3 regions of the Mesorhizobium sp. B1-1-6 genome follow, and region 2 is predicted to be linked to each of the others. Evidence: riboswitches for the same ligand, from Rfam matches in the RefSeq annotation. Region 2 holds a riboswitch; each other region holds the start of a gene.
What was found. A riboswitch is a leader RNA that binds a small molecule or an ion and turns the genes downstream of it on or off. The one in region 2 is predicted to bind cobalamin.
Positions count from the first base shown of each region.

Region 1 (5,158 bases), on a different contig from region 2:
GGGGTGCCTCGCGCAAACCTGTCTCGCCTTCGGCTTTGCCCCAAGCTGCTTCTACGGCAGCAATTGCTGCGCCCGGCAATTCCGTTGAGAAGGCAAGGTACTCATCCAACTCCAACCCAGCCTTGCTGCGCTCCAGCGCATCCAGCAACGCACGCGACGTTTGGGGAATTCCCTCAACTACATAGCCCTGTTCCTGGAGGTCGTGCAGCATCGCCAGCACGCTGGATGGCACATCCAACCCGACCGCATAGCCGGTGCGGCCGGGAGCGCTCGGGTAATCGGGGATCAGAATGGCGACCTTGCGCTCGGCGCGCGGCGTTTCCCGAAGCCTGATGAAGGCCGCGACCCGGTCCGCCACCTGTTCGACGCGATCGGGCTCCGGCCGGTTGGCAAAGGCGCGGTGGCCGAGCGCCGGGTCGGTCTCGCTTTCGCCCTTGAACGAAACGGCGCCGGCGAGGATGCGGCCGTCCAGTTCGGGCAGAACGACATGCATGGCGAGGTCGGCGGGGGCCAGCCCGCGCTGGTTCTTCTCCCATACGTCGCGGCGGGTGGTGGCGACGATGACCTGGAAGACGGGAACGCCGGCGCGGTCGAACAGGGTTTCGACGCCGGGTTCGGCGCCGGACGCGAAAGCGGTCGCGGTGATGATGGCGGCGGGCTTGGGCTGGGCAATCGCGGTTTCAACAAAAGCCAGAGATTCCGGGTCTTTCAGGCTGGAGACAAAGATCGGCACCGGCAGCATGCCGCGCTGCCGTAGCGCCTCGAAAAGCGCGTCGATGGGCGCGACATCGGCGGCGAGCAGCATCGAGCGGTAGAAGAGGATGGGAATCACGGGTGGGTTGACGTTGCCGGCGTCGAGTTCCGTCACACCCCCCTCTGTCCTACCGGACATCTCCCCCGCAAGGGGGGAGATTGCTCTTTCATCGACGATTTCGCCTATCGCGGATGGTCGAGATAAATCCCTGTCCAAGGGGACAGAAGAGGAGCCGGCCTTGATGACAGCCGATCTCCCCCCTTGCGGAGGAGATGTCCTGCCGGACAGAGGGGGGTGTGAAGGATCGTCAACATTCGATAAGTCCGGCTTCTCCACGACTCCGCGCCCCGGCTCATAAAACCCGGCTTTCGGCACGCTTACCGGCTCGGCAATCTCGCCATCAGACCCCGCCAACCGCGCCAGCCTGCGCACCAGCGCGCTCATATTGGCCGGGCCGCCCTGGCGGAAATAATTGAGCAGCCCGTCCAGTTCCTCGCGCGGCAGCGTCGAGGCTTCGATCAGCCTGATATCCTCGTCGTGGCTTTCACCGGGAAGTAGTGCCAGCTTTATGCCACGCTCACGGGCAACCACGGCCAACTGGTCGCAGCCGTAGCGCCACCACTCGTAACCGCCGAGAATACGCACCAGAATGACTTTGGCGTGACGGGCGACGCTGTCGATCCAGAGGTCGACGGACATGGGGTGGCGCAGGTCGCGCAGCGCGGCCAGCCGCATCGTGGGCAGCCGATCGGCGTCGCCTTTCCAGGCCGCTGCCAGTCCGGCCAGGTCGCTGTCCGTGAAGGACAGCGCCACCATTTCCGCCGGCGTCTGCCGCAGATCGACCGGCTCGGCGAGATCGTCGAGCGAGGCGGATGTGGTGGTGAGGATGTGCATCGCGGTCGGTGTTGCCTCAGCCGGCGAGGATATGCTCGATCGCCGGGCGGTTCAGCCCCTTGAGGCCGATGACGACCAGGCGCGAGCGGCGGTCGTCGTCAGCCGTCCAGGCGCGGTCATAATAATGATTGACGCGCGGACCGACCGCCTGCAGCAACAGCCGCATCGGCTTGCCGCCGACCTCGACGAAGCCTTTCACCCGCAGCACGTTCTCCTGTTCGGCGGCGGTCGCGACGCGCTTTGCCAGGTCGTCCGGGTTGGCGATCGAGGGGATGTCGACGATGAACGTATCGAAGTCGTCGTGCTCGTGGTCGAAGGCGCCGTCATGATGGGACTTGCGGTTCTCGATGTCGTCCTCGACGGCGAGGCCTAGCCCGAGCAGCACGGACGGATCGACCTTGCCATGAGCCGTCGGCACGACCTTCACGGCGCGGGCGGAGTGTTCGCCAATGATGGCGTTGGCGCGAGCCGAACCTGCGGCATCCATCAGGTCGCTCTTCGACAGGATGATGAGGTCGGCGCAGGCGATCTGGTCCTCGAACACCTCCTCGACGGGGTCGTCGTGGTCCAGTGTCTGGTCCTGCGCGCGTTGCGCCTGCAGGGCGTCCATGTCGTTGGCGACGCGCCCCTCGGCCAATGCCGGACCGTCGACCACGGCGATTACGCCGTCGACTGTCACCCGGCTCTTCACTGTCGGCCACTGGAAGGCCTGGACCAGCGGCTTGGGCAGAGCCAAGCCTGAGGTCTCGATCAGGATGTGGTCGACCTTCGGCGTCAGCGACAGGATCTGGTCGAGCGCCGGGACGAAATCGTCGGCGACGGTGCAGCAGATGCAGCCATTGGCCAGTTCGACGATGTTTTCCTCCGGGCAGGTGTCGATGCCGCAGCCCTTGAGGATCTCGCCGTCGATTCCGATGTCGCCGAATTCGTTGACGATGATGGCGATCCGCTTGCCGCCCGCGTTCTCCAGGAGATGGCGGACCAGCGTGGTCTTGCCGGCACCCAGGAAGCCGGTGACCACGGTACAGGGGACGCGGGAGAGAGTGGCGGCGGAAACTGCGGCGGTCATGATCAGTCCTTCAGCATGTCGAGGGGAGGAATGCGGGCGACGAGGCCGCGCTTGAGGGAATCCGGGCGACCACGCCACGGAATGAGGCCGTTGGTCGAAGCGGCGAAGAGTTTCGCGCCGGTGACGAGATCGGCGCCGCTGGCGATGTTCAGGTCGCCGAAGACATAACTCCAGCAGCCGTCGCGAAGAATCGCGGCACTGAGACGGCGCTTGCAGTTGCCGAGGCATTCGACGGTGCGGACACGGACATTGTCGGCCGTTGCGGCTTGGCGCGTATCTTGAGCCAAAACTTCGCCGGCGCGGGGATGGGCATCGGAACCGGTCTCGTCGCGGCAGGAAGCGCAGATGATGACAGTGACGCCGGCCAAGGCGTCGCTATCGCCAGACAAGTCGCTATCGCCAGACAAAATGTCCGCTGTTTCAGCCGGGAAACTGCTGTCGCGTTCCAAATTGGGCTCCTTGCCCGGAAAACCCGCCGGGCGATCGGATTCTTATGTCTCAGACGGCAGGTCTCCTGGCTCGCGGGTCATCGCCTTCGTGCCGCCTTCCCGGGACCGTCCCAGTGGTTTTCGGCCTTGGCTCGTCGCTTACAGTTGCGGGGACAGCCGCGGATTTGAAATCGAGATTTCGCACCGCATTCCCTCTTGGCTCCTCCCTTTGCCGAGAGGAGACCGTCTGGAATGGATTTAGGCTCTTGCAGGCGGCGGTGTCAACGCGCGTCTACGACACGGCAATGTCGGCGAGCGGCTGCCCAAGGTCGCCGGCGGGCGTAACCTCGATCCGTTCGAGGCCGAGCCAGCCCTGCATCTGCGTCAATTCCTGGAAGAGTTGCGCGGCGGTTTCAGGCGGCGCGCCGGGCTCGGCATAGGCCGCGTGGACGCGTAGCACGCTGGCCGGCCGGTCGGCCTTGAGGTCGACGCGCGCCACGATCCTGTCGCCGAGCAGGAACGGCAGGACGTAATAGCCGTATTGCCGTTTTTCGGCAGGGGTGTAGATTTCTATGCGGTAGTGGAAATCGAACAGCCGCTCCGTGCGCGAGCGCTCGAAAACGACCGGATCGAACGGCGCCAGCAAGGCGCGGGCCTCGATTTTTCGTGGAATACGAGCCTCCTTATGGAGGTAAGCCGGTTTGTTCCAGCCCTCGACACGCACCGGCACCAGCTCGCCTGTTTCAACCAGCTCCTCCAGCCGGCCCTTCATGTCGGCCGGCGACAGGCGGAAATAGTCGCGCAGGTCGCTTGCTGTCGCGACGCCATGAGCGCGGGCGGATATCCGCAGCAATTCCCGATGCGCGTCCTCGGCTGACGGCACCGGCAGATCGAGGATCGCCTGCGGCAGCACGCGCTCGGGCAGATCGTAGAAGCGTTCGAAGCCACGGCGGTGCGCGGTGGTGATGCGTCCTGCCCAGAACAGCCATTCGAAGGCATGCTTGGCGTGGCTCCAGCCCCACCAGCCGCCGGACCCTTTCTGGCCTTCGAGCGCGGAGGCGGCGATCGGGCCGCGCTCCGCGACCTCGCGGTAGATCTCTTCGATATAGGCGGCGTGCTCGCGGCCCCATTTGGCGAGACCCAGATACATTTCATCGCCACGCTCGGCGCGCTGCATGCGCCAACGCATCAGGGGATAGGTCTCGACCGGCAGGAAGGAAGCCTCGTGCGCCCAGTATTCGAAAACCGTGCGCTTGCGCGTGACGGCGGCGTTGTCGAGCAAGGCGAACGGGTAGGGGCCAAGGCGCGAGTAGAGCGGCATGTAGTGAGCGCGCACCACCGCGCTGACGGAATCGATCTGCAGCAGGCCGGTGCGCGAGAGCACGCGGGCGAAGTGGCGTCGGTCGGGCGTGCCGGCGGGGCGGGGATCAGTGAACCCTTGGGCGGCGAGCGCGATGCGCCGGGCCGTGGCAAGCGAGATCTTTTCCTTCATTCGGATGCGACTCTGATGGCTTGTTGAGCGTCGTTCGGACAGTTGATTCCGGCCATGCTAGCAGGGTTTTGGCGGCAACTCTGTCAGGAGAGAAAAGTGGAGTAAAAAGCGAAGGAAATCAGACAGGAGCGGATCGGACCAGTTTCTTCCCTTATGCCGTCCAGGCCAGTGTTTTGAACAAGGTTTGACTTGCTTCGCCGGAAGCGCTGCGCTAACCCTCGCCGCGTTGCAGCAAAGGCCCCTTAAAACGGTTCAGCGGTTAAACTGTCACGCTTCCGAAATGGGGTCTGGTGCTGTAATCAAAATGGATTGGCGCCAACGGAAAGCCGCAGCATGAACGCACTTCTCAGTTCGTACCTGCCCATCGTCCTGTTTATCGCAGTGGCGGCGGCTGTCGGCGTCGCGCTTATCGTGGCGCCGTTCCTGGTGGCCTACCGCAATCCCGACCCGGAAAAGCTTTCCGCCTACGAATGCGGGTTCAACTCGTTCGATGACGCCCGTATGAAGTTCGACATCCGCTT
Region 1 covers NZ_VFWR01000001.1:357,164-362,321, reverse strand. The annotation lists gene FJ979_RS01730 (cobaltochelatase subunit CobN) at 1-1,648, opposite strand, end outside; gene cobW (cobalamin biosynthesis protein CobW) at 1,665-2,717, opposite strand; gene FJ979_RS01720 (DUF1636 family protein) at 2,720-3,166, opposite strand; cobalamin riboswitch at 3,204-3,408, opposite strand; gene FJ979_RS01715 (winged helix-turn-helix domain-containing protein) at 3,438-4,637, opposite strand; gene FJ979_RS01710 (NADH-quinone oxidoreductase subunit A) at 4,971-5,158, shown strand, end outside.
Region 1: it holds a riboswitch for cobalamin, as region 2 does, so the genes downstream of both, FJ979_RS01720 (DUF1636 family protein) here and FJ979_RS22610 (ABC transporter ATP-binding protein) in region 2, are expected to answer to the same signal.

Region 2 (5,158 bases):
GGTCCTTGCCGCCCAGCGTCTGCCAGAAGAAGGGCTGGACGCTCTCGAAACCGAGCGGCAGGATCTGCCTGACATAGGCGGCCGGGTCTTCGAGATTGGCCCGCACCATGGTGCCGATCCTGATGTCGAGAAGCGGGTCCGCCATGGTCATCCTTCCTGCCTGGGGATTTCGACCCGGCGCCCGGTCTCGGCGCTTTCGATCGCCGCGAAAACCATGGCCAGGCTCTTGATGTTGTCGGCGCCGCGCGTCTCCGGCTCGGTGCCGGTTTCCACGGCGCGGACGAAATCTTCCATGACGCCGAGATGCCCGCCGATGCGGTCGGCAGGGTCGAGCGGCGGCACCGCTACCGGCACGACCTTGTCGAGCAGGCCTTCGCGTTCCGGCAGCACGGCTTCGGCCTTCAACTCGTCATGACCATCCCAGGTCAGGCTGCCGCGTTCGCCGACGATGCGCCAACTGCCTTCCCAACTGGTGCGGAAACCGTCGGCGCACCAACTGCCGCGATAGGTGAACATCTTGCCCTGGCCGAGCTCGAAGGTGGCGCTTGCCGACGATCCCTGCCGGTACCAGGAATTGGCCGGCTCCCATTCTCGGCAATACACTTCGGTCGGCTCGCCATCGACCATGTAGCGGGCGGCGTCGAATGTATGGATCGCCATGTCGAGCAGCAGCACATGGCGCATGCCTTCGCGGAAACCGCCGAAATGCGGCGCAATGAAAAAATCGGCATGGATGCTGGTCGCAGCGCCGATGGCGCCGGAGCCGAGGAAGCGCCGGATGCGCCGGACGTTGGCGACGTAGCGGCGGTTCTGCACCACGGCATGGACGCGTCGCGCGCGCCGCGCATCGTCGATGATGGCGCGCGCATTGTCCGGGCTGTCGGCCAGCGGCTTTTCCGTCAACAGATGACAGCCATGGGCAAAGGCCGAATTCGCCACGGCGCGACGGGCGGCAGGCACGACCACGTCGAACACCGCATCGGGTCTGGTCTGGGAGAGAACGACGTCGAGATCGGTCCCGATCGCGACCCCGGCGAGGTCGTATTCGCGTGCCCGCTGGCGCGCCCTGTCGGCGTCGAGGTCGACGAGACCGACGATCTTGACGGCAGGGGATTGGCTGATGGCCTCGAGCCAGGTTTTGCTCATGGCTCCGCACCCGACCAGGACGACGTGCATCATCCAGCGCTCCTCCGGCCAACCCCTCCTGGCTGGCACCCACGGCAGTCCGTAAATGACTTCCGTAAACGTTTACGATGACACACCCGATGGCATATATTGTCAATCGGATTTGTACCGTCGGCTCTGAAACGCCTTGGCCGCACGACCGGCTGGTGCTAGCCAGAAGCAGGAGGGGGAGGTCTTGGCGTCCAGCATTCACGATCTTGCGCGGCACCTGAACATTTCGATCGGTACAGTCTCGCGCGCGCTTAACGGGCGCGCCGACGTGAACGCCGAGACACGCCAGCGCGTGCTCGAGGCGGCCCGGAAGCTCAATTATTCACCGAACCACTCGGGCAGGAACCTACGCCGCGGCACCACCCATGCCGTGGCTTTCATGCTGCAGCCGCATCCGGGCGACCAGCAGTATGGCGAGCCGTTCTTCATTCCGTTCCTCACCGGACTGCAAGCGACATTGGCCGAGTGCGGGCTGGACCTGATCATCGTCATGGGCGCGCCGGCGGATTATCAACAGGAGCGGCTGCGCCGCGTCGTCGAGACGCGTCGTGCCGATGCCGTCGTACTGGCCTGGACGCGGCGCGAGGACGATCGCATCGACTATCTGAGCAAGGCCGGCTTTCCCTTCGCGACGCTCGGCCGAAGCCGGTCCGGCGACGACAGCTATCCCTCTCTGGATCTGGATTTCGAGAAGGCGGGCGCCGATGCGGTCGACCGGCTGGTTGCGCGTGGCCACCGCCGCATCGCCGCCATCCGGCCGTCGCTTGACCTGAATTTCGGTTATCTGTTTCTGGAGGGTTATTGCAAGGCGCTGCGGCGGCACGGCATCGAAGTCGATCCCGGCCTGATTGTGGACGGTTTTATCAACGAAGCCGGTGGCTACGCGGTGACACCGCAAGTCATGCGGTCGAAGGATCCGCCGACCGCGATTATCTTCAACAACGACTCGATGGCGCTCGGCGGCTGCAAAGCGCTCGCCGAAATGGGGATCAAGCCCGGGCAGGATGTCGCGGTGATCGTCATCGTCGACACGCCGCTCTGCCGTTATTTCTCGCCGGCGCTGACCGGCTTTCGTCCGAGCCTTGACCCGATGGGGCGGCGGCTCGGCGAAATCCTGCTCGCCTCGCTCCCGGCTTTCGCCGGCGCGAAAGGGCCAGAGATCATTCGCGAGGTCTGGCCGCTGGAACTGGTGGCGCGCGATAGTGATTGACCACACGTTTGTATCGTTATAACAGAACATGCATCGACCTTGCCTCGACGCTGCCTGCATCCTAGGCTGCGACTCGTGATGGTCCCCGCGCCGCAAGGCGAGGGGTGAAAAGGGAACATGGTGAGGCCCGATTTTCGGGTCGAAGCCATGGCTGCCCCCGCAACTGTAAGCGGCGAGCAAAATCCGAGAAGCCACTGGCCGGCAAGGCTGGGAAGGCAGGATGGCGCAACGACCCGCGAGCCAGGAGACCTGCCATCTGCATGAGTTGACCGGACGGGGTGTGCCGGGAGGAGACGCGGGGTTCGGTCTTGTCGACCGGTTCAAGCCAGCTTCCTTCCGTCGCCATTTTTGAAAGTGACGGAAGTTGGACGGTTCCATCGATCGCATTCACTGCATTCCCATGCATCGCATCATCGTGTGCACGCTTTGCCGCGATATCGCCACCGAGGTGAATTCAGGCCAGCGTCCGGCAGGATTGGCAGGCAAGACGCTGGCCCGTATTCCGGCAGGCCCTGCAAGGAATTGCCCATGACCGCGCCGCTTCTCGATGCCCGCGACCTGGCCGCAGCGGCGGATGGCCTGCATCTGGTGTATCCGGTCAGCCTTTCGGTGGCGGCGGGCGACCGTCTCGCCATCATCGGTCCCAACGGCGCCGGCAAGACGACATTGCTGCGCATGCTGTCGGGCATGCTGCGGCCGAGTTCGGGCGAAGTGAAGCTCACCGGGCGCCTGCTGGACAGGATTTCGACCGCCGAGCGGGCGCTGCACATCGCCGTCGTCGGCCAGACCGATCAACCGGATCCACGGCTGGCGGTGATCGATTATGTCGAGCTCGGCCGGGTTCCGCATACCGGCCGCAGGCACAGGAGCGAGGAACGCGACATTGTCGTCGAGGCGCTGCGCCGGACCGGGCTGTTGCCGCTGCTTGGCCGCACCATCGGTTCGCTGTCGGGCGGCGAGCGCCAGCGCGCCCAGCTTGCCCGCGCCATCGCGCAGGAGCCGAAGATCCTATTCCTCGACGAGCCGACCAACCATCTCGACCCGCGGGCGCGCAGCGAGTTGCTCGAACTGGTTGCAGGCCTCGGCATGACCGTGATCGCGGTGCTGCACGATCTGGCACTGGTGACGCCTTTCGCCACCAGGGTCGCGGTGATGAGCCATGGCCGGTTGCATGTGCTGGCGCCGCCACGGGAAGCACTCACCCAGCAGCTGATCCGCGAGATCTTCGGTATCGACGTCTTTAGGTTGCGCCACCCGACGGAGGACCGCGAGCTGACGGTGTTCGAGGTTCCGAACCGTGCCGCGCCATCTTCGTGATCGAAGCCATTTCCGGCAGATCCTGTTCAACAAGGAGCAACATCCGTGAAACGCCTTGCCATGTCTCTTGCCTTCTCCCTGCTCGGCTCTACGGCCTTCGCCTTTCCGGTGACGGTCGACAGCTGCGGCAAGCCGCTGACCTTCGACGCACCTCCAAAGCGCGCCGTCATTCACGATCTCAACATGGCCGAGATGGCCTTCGCACTGAAGCTGCAGCCGTCGATCGTCGGCCTGACCGGCATCACTGGATGGTACAAGGTCACTCCCGAATTCAAGGCCGAACAGAGCTCGATCCCCGAACTGGCGCCCAAATATCCGACGCTGGAAAACCTGGTCGCTGTCGAGCCCGACTTCTTCTTCGCCGGCTGGTATTACGGCATGAAGCCGGGCGGCGAGGTGACGCCCGATACGCTGGCGCCACACGGCATCAAGACCCTGGTGCTGACGGAAAGCTGCGTCCATCTCGACAAGAACCGGCCTGCCGCTTCGATGGACCTGCTCTATGGCGATGTCGAGAAGCTGGGCAAGATCTTCGGCAAGGAGGCCGAAGCGGATAAGCTCGTCTCCGGCTGGAAGGCGCAGCTCGCCGAAATCACGGCCAAGGTCGGCGACCGCAGGGGAACGCGCGTCTTCCTCTATGATTCCGGCGAGGACAAGCCGTTCACATCAGGCAAGTTCGCCATTCCCAACGCCATGATTTCCGCGGCAGGCGGCGACAACATCATGGCCGACATGGACACCAGCTGGGGCAACACGGATTGGGAGACGGTGGCCTCGCGCAATCCGCAATTCCTCATCCTGCTCGACTATCAGGATGGCGGCGGCTACCGGAAGCTGCTCGATTTCCTGAAAGCGCATCCGGCAATGAAGGAGACAGACGCGGTCAAGAACGAACGCTTCGTGGCGCTTCGCTATGCCGAACTGACACCCGGACCGGCCAACATCGAAGCGATCGGCAAGATCGCCAGGGCGATGCATCCGGAAGCATTTTAACCGGGAAGATGACTTTGCGGCACAAGGCATTCGTATTGGCCATGATGGCGGCCGCGTTGGCTATGGCCGCGCTCGCGCTGCTATCGATCGCCTATGGTTCGACGATGATCCCGCTGGGCGACGTCGTTGCAGCACTTGGCCATGCGATCGGATTGAAGGGGCATGACGTGTCCGGCCCGGTCGGCAGGATCGTCGTCGACCTCAGATTGCCGCGCACCATCCTGGCCATCTGTCTCGGCGGCGGCCTGGGCGTGGTCGGCGCGCTGTTGCAGACAGTGACGCGCAACGATCTTGCCGATCCGTTCCTGTTCGGTCTCTCGTCGGGAGCCGCCGCCGGCGCTGTCTCCGTCATCACCGTCTTCGGCGACAGTTTCGGGATCTGGACGCTACCGATCGCCGCGTTCACCGGCGGTATTCTGGCGGCTTGCGTTGTGCTTTTGCTGGTTGCGCGGGTGAGGGGAC
Region 2 covers NZ_VFWR01000011.1:226,053-231,210, reverse strand. The annotation lists gene FJ979_RS22625 (sugar phosphate isomerase/epimerase) at 1-145, opposite strand, end outside; gene FJ979_RS22620 (Gfo/Idh/MocA family oxidoreductase) at 148-1,179, opposite strand; gene FJ979_RS22615 (LacI family DNA-binding transcriptional regulator) at 1,361-2,386, shown strand; cobalamin riboswitch at 2,449-2,658, shown strand; gene FJ979_RS22610 (ABC transporter ATP-binding protein) at 2,915-3,703, shown strand; gene FJ979_RS22605 (ABC transporter substrate-binding protein) at 3,749-4,696, shown strand; gene FJ979_RS22600 (iron ABC transporter permease) at 4,705-5,158, shown strand, end outside.

Region 3 (5,158 bases), on a different contig from region 2:
TGGCTGCTGATTCTGCTTTGGGGAAGCAATGTCCACGCATGTGCGCCATCCGATCTGGCTACCGGCCCTCAAGGCCGCGGATGCCCGCACCTTCGCCTCGCTCTACGCGGTCGAATCCTTCGCTCGCGCCACGGTGTCGAGCGTCATCCCGATCCAGGCCTACGAAATCCTCCACAACGAGCAGATCGTCTCGATCCTCTACACCATCGTGGCGATGCTCGGCCTGTCGGTGACCCTGTTCATGCCGATGCTGATCCAGCGCTTCGCACGGCGCTGGGTCTACACGGCGGGCGCCTGCCTGCTGGCGATCGGCTCGTTGTTCTTCGTCACGCATACGCTCGCCGGGCAATTGGCCGGTATGCTGTGCCGTGTCATGGGCGCCAGCGCGCTGTCGATCACGCTCAACCTCTACATCATGGACCACATCCGCAAGACCGATTTCATGCAGGCCGAATCGCTGCGCATGGCGTGGTCGATGTTTGCCTGGACGGGTGGGCCGACGCTCGGCATCTTTCTCTACACACGCTTCGGCATCTATGCCGCGCATGGCGCGGTCGCCGTATTCGCCTTGGCCCTGCTGGCGTTGTTCTGGACCTACCGGCTCGGCGACAATCCCTCGATCCGGCCGGGCAAGACGCGCCCGGTCAACCCGCTAGCCAATATCGGCCGCTTCGTCGCGCAGCCGAGGCTGAGGCTGGCCTGGCTGATCGCCTTCGGCCGCTCCTGCTTCTGGACGACATTTTTCGTCTATGGCCCGCTGTTCATGGTCATCACCGGTGAGGGCGAACTTGCCGGCGGCATTCTGGTTTCGGCAGGCAACGCGCTTTTGTTCATGGCGATTTTCTGGGGCAAGGCCGGCAAGCGCTTCGGCGGCCGCAGGACCATGACTTTTGCCTATTTCGCCATGTCGGTGGTGCTGCTGGCGGCGGGTGCCGTCGGCGAAAGCGCGCCGCTCGTCACCGGCGCCTTCCTGCTGTGCGGCGCCTTCTTCACCATCGCGCTCGACGCGCTGGGCTCGACCGCCTTCATGCGCTCGGTCCGCTCTTATGAGCGGGCGCAGATGGCTGCGGTCTACCGCACTTATCTCGACTTTTCCGAACTGACGCCGCCGCTGGTCTACTCGGTGGTGCTGGCCTTTTTCGGACTGGGCTCGGTTTTCGTCACGCTCGGCCTGCTTGCGGCGGTCTGCGGTTATGTCACCTGGCGGTATCTGCCGAAGTCGCTGTGAAGCTTACGGCGCAAGCGCAGCATGTCGTTCGCGTACCCAATCGTGGAAGCGGTGGAGGTCGTACTCCTCCGGCATCAGCACGCCGGCCTTATGGCGCATGGAGCGCAGCCCTTTCTGGTTGACCTCGCAGATCGCGGCATCCTCCTCCAGCACCTGGGTGCCGAATCCGACGATGTTGTCGATATCGGTCGCGGCGAGCGCCTCGGGCGCGAACAGCCATTCGGCGGTCAATTCGGTCTGCTCTGGTCCGAGCGGCGCCAGCCGCACGGTTCTGACATAGTCGACATGACCGACGATGAACATCGAGGGCAGGCTGGTGACGTAGGTCTGGCCGGCGGCGTGCTCAGCCGGTGTCAGGCCGGCGAAGACCGGCCCGTGCGTCCGCCCATCGCGCGACCATGTTTCGGCCCCGGCGCGCAGCCCGCCGGAAAACTCCGGCGCGTCGTTGTCAGCGTGGAGGGTCCATTCGGGATCGTCGTGGCGGCTCATCAGGCCGCGGCCATAGATCGGCACCAGCCGCGACAGGTCCTTGTGGACGCCAGGACAATGAAGGCACTCGTTGAAGTTCTCCCAAAAGACCTTCCAATTGCAGTTCATCACCTTGCGCAGCGCATGGCCGGTGACCAGCGCCTCCAGCGGCCAACTGCCAAGATTGCCGGAGGCGGGGTCGAAGGAGGCCTGCGCCGAGCCGGCCGCATCCTTTTGCAGGTTGATGAACACGAAGCCGCGCCACACCGAAAGTGCGACGCCATAAAGCGGATGATCGGCCTTGTCGAAGCCGTCCGGCAGCGATTTCGACGGCACGCGCACGAGGTCGCCGCGAAGCGAATAGGACCAGGCGTGGTAAGGGCAGGTGATCAGTCGCGCCTTCAGTCGGCCCTCGCTCACCTGGCAGAGCTGCGAGCCGCGATGCCGGCAAGTGTTGTGGAAAGCGCGCAACTCGCCGGTTTCGTCGCGCAGCAAGACGATCTCCTGTGTGCCGACGCGGAAGGTGCGGAAATCCAGGGGGTGGGCCAGCTCGGCCTCGCGGCAGACGAGCAGCCAGCTCCGATACCAGATGGCGTCGAGATCCTGTTGATAGGCGCCTGCATCCCAATAGGCCGCCGACGGCAACGTCGCTTCCGCCCGGGTCAAACCATTGTGGGATGCGGGGTTGCTCGAGCTGGGCTGCATGGCTGGCTTCCTGTGATGCGCGCAAGCCGACACCTGGCCGGCAAGATTGTCAATTGGGGCATCGGCGGTTCCAGGACAGCACGGCGTATTCGCGATGGTTGCTGGCGGAATTTGGTTTGCCGCGAGCGCCGATTCTGCCTATAGTCCAGTCTGTCGTCGGTTCCGTTTGGAACCAAGAGGGAATGCGGTGCGGGCTGACCTGTCGCCCAAAGCCGTCGCTGCCCCCGCAACTGTGTGCGGTAGTCCTCTCCATATGCCACTGAAGATTTTCTTCGGGAAGGTGGGGAAGGGCGCTGATCCGCGAGCCAGGAGACCTGCCGGCGACAGGAAACTGACTTCGATGCCCTCGGGTGGAGGGTGAAAGGACAAGGCATGAATACCGCTTCCGTCTCTCTCGGCGCCTCCGTCTCCTCGCAATCGCGCCTCATGCAGCTTGCGCTCGCGGCGCTGCTCGGCCTTTTCGTTGTCGGCTTTGTCGGGTTCTCGCATATCGATGCGGTCCACAATGCCGCCCACGACTATCGCCACTCGATGGCGTTTCCCTGCCACTGATAGGGATTTGACATCATGAACCTGTTTCGCAACGTCGTGTTCATCGCGGCGATCGCAGGGCTCGTGGCCGGTGTCGTTCTCGCCTGCATGCAGGCCTATGCCACCGTGCCGTTGATCCTGAAGGCGGAAGTCTACGAACAGGCCGGCGGCGGCCACCACCACGACCATACCGCACCGGCCCCGACCGACAACAACGCCATGAACTCTGCCGCCCCGGCGGGCAATGCCATGAGCTCCGCCGCGCCGGCAGCCGCTGAAGCTGTTCCGGCTGAAGAGGAAGGCTGGGCGCCGGCCGACGGCTTCGAGCGCTTCGCCTTCAGCGTGCTTGCCAACATCGTCACCGGCATCGGCTTCGCGCTGGTCCTGGTCGCGGTTTCGGAATTCGCCGGCGGCATCGGCAACTGGCGCCAGGGCGTGTTCTGGGGACTGGCCGGCTTTGCCGTGTTCACGCTGGCGCCGGGCCTCGACCTGCCGCCGGAACTGCCGGCCATGCCTGCCGCCGAGCTTCTGCCACGCCAGATCTGGTGGACGGCGACGGTGGCGGCGACGGCGATCGGCCTTGCCCTGATCGCCTTCCGCAAATCACTGCCGCTGGCGATTCTGGGCGTGGTGTTGATCGTCGCGCCGCATATTGTCGGCGCGCCGCAGCCGGACAGTTTCGAGACGCCGATTCCGGAAGGCCTGCACCATCAGTTCGTGGTGGCGGTAACCGTAACCAACCTGGTGTTCTGGCTCGTGCTCGGCGCTGTCGTCGGCGTGGTGCGCGGACGCTTCACCGGCAGCGCGACGAGCCTGCGCGACAGCTTTGCCTGATCGCGGAAGACTGACCTTCATCATCGGCGGTGCGCGCTCCGGCAAGAGCGCGCACGCCGAAACGCTGATGACGGCCTTGCCTTCGCCATGGACCTACATCGCCACGGCGCAAGCCTATGACGACGAGATGCGGCAGCGCATCGCGTTGCACCGGTCGCGGCGCGGCGAGGGCTGGACGACCATCGATGCACCGCTTGGCCTTGTCGGTGCACTCGAGGCCCTACCGGAGGACCAGCCGGTCCTTGTCGACTGCCTGACGCTCTGGCTGACCAATCACATGCTGGCCGATCATGATGTAGAGGCCGAATGTCGGCGGCTGGCTGACATGCTGTCGCGGCCGCGCGGACCCTGGTTCGTGGTATCCAACGAGGTCGGGCAAGGCATCGTGCCCGACAATGCGCTGGGGCGCCGGTTCCGCGACGCCGCCGGCCGGCTCAACCAGCAGGTCGCGGCGATTGCCGAGACCGTGCTTTTGATGGTGGCGGGGCTGCCGCTCAAGGTGAAGTGACATGACCGACATCGACGAAAAGGACGAAGAGCGCCACCGCGCCAAGATGGCCAAGCGCAAGGCGGTCCAAGACGCCGAGGTGGCGAGCAAGACGGTCGAAAAGGGGCTGCTGATCGTCAACACCGGCCCGGGCAAAGGCAAGACCACGGCTGCCTTTGGCCTGGCGCTGCGGATGCTGGGCTACGGCAAGCGCGTCGGCGTCGTCCAGTTCATCAAGGGCAAATGGCATACGGGTGAGAAGGAGGCCTTCGCCGCCTTCGGCGACCGCGTCGTCTGGCACGCGATGGGCCAGGGGTTCACCTGGGAGACGCAGGATCTGAAGCGCGACATCGCGGCGGCCGAGGCCGCCTGGGCCAAGGCGCTGGAGCTGATGGCCGATCCGTCGATCAGTCTCGTCGTGCTCGACGAACTCAACATCGCGCTGCGCTACGAGTATCTCGATCTGGACAAGGTGGTTGCCGCGCTGAAAGCGCGCCGCGAGGGCCTGCATGTCGTCGTCACCGGCCGCAACGCCAAGCCGGCGCTGGTCGAGGCGGCCGATCTGGTGACCGAGATGGGGCTGACCAAGCACCACTTCGCGGCGGGCGTGAAGGCGCAACAAGGGATCGAGTTTTGAGAGCTTTTGTCCCCTTTTGTGGATGAGCATTCAAGTCTGGTCGCCAAACGCTCCCAGCGGGGCTCACTTCCTTTCCCTCCGGAGGGGGGAAAGGTGGCGCTGCGAAGCAGCGACGGATTGGGGGAAGGCGGTTATCGAACGCGCGGTCCGTAGACAGGCAGGCGCAACCCGGCGGGTGCGAGAAACGCGACTGCCGAGCTCGTCGACCCCCACTCCGTCTCGGCTTCGCCGAGCCACCTCTCCCCGATCGACGGGGGAGAGGAAAGGC
Region 3 covers NZ_VFWR01000001.1:321,894-327,051, reverse strand. The annotation lists gene FJ979_RS01560 (MFS transporter) at 29-1,228, shown strand; gene FJ979_RS01555 (aromatic ring-hydroxylating dioxygenase subunit alpha) at 1,232-2,401, opposite strand; cobalamin riboswitch at 2,542-2,738, shown strand; gene FJ979_RS01550 (CbtB-domain containing protein) at 2,774-2,953, shown strand; gene FJ979_RS01545 (CbtA family protein) at 2,969-3,766, shown strand; gene cobU (bifunctional adenosylcobinamide kinase/adenosylcobinamide-phosphate guanylyltransferase) at 3,759-4,274, shown strand; gene cobO (cob(I)yrinic acid a,c-diamide adenosyltransferase) at 4,276-4,890, shown strand.
Region 3: it holds a riboswitch for cobalamin, as region 2 does, so the genes downstream of both, FJ979_RS01550 (CbtB-domain containing protein) here and FJ979_RS22610 (ABC transporter ATP-binding protein) in region 2, are expected to answer to the same signal.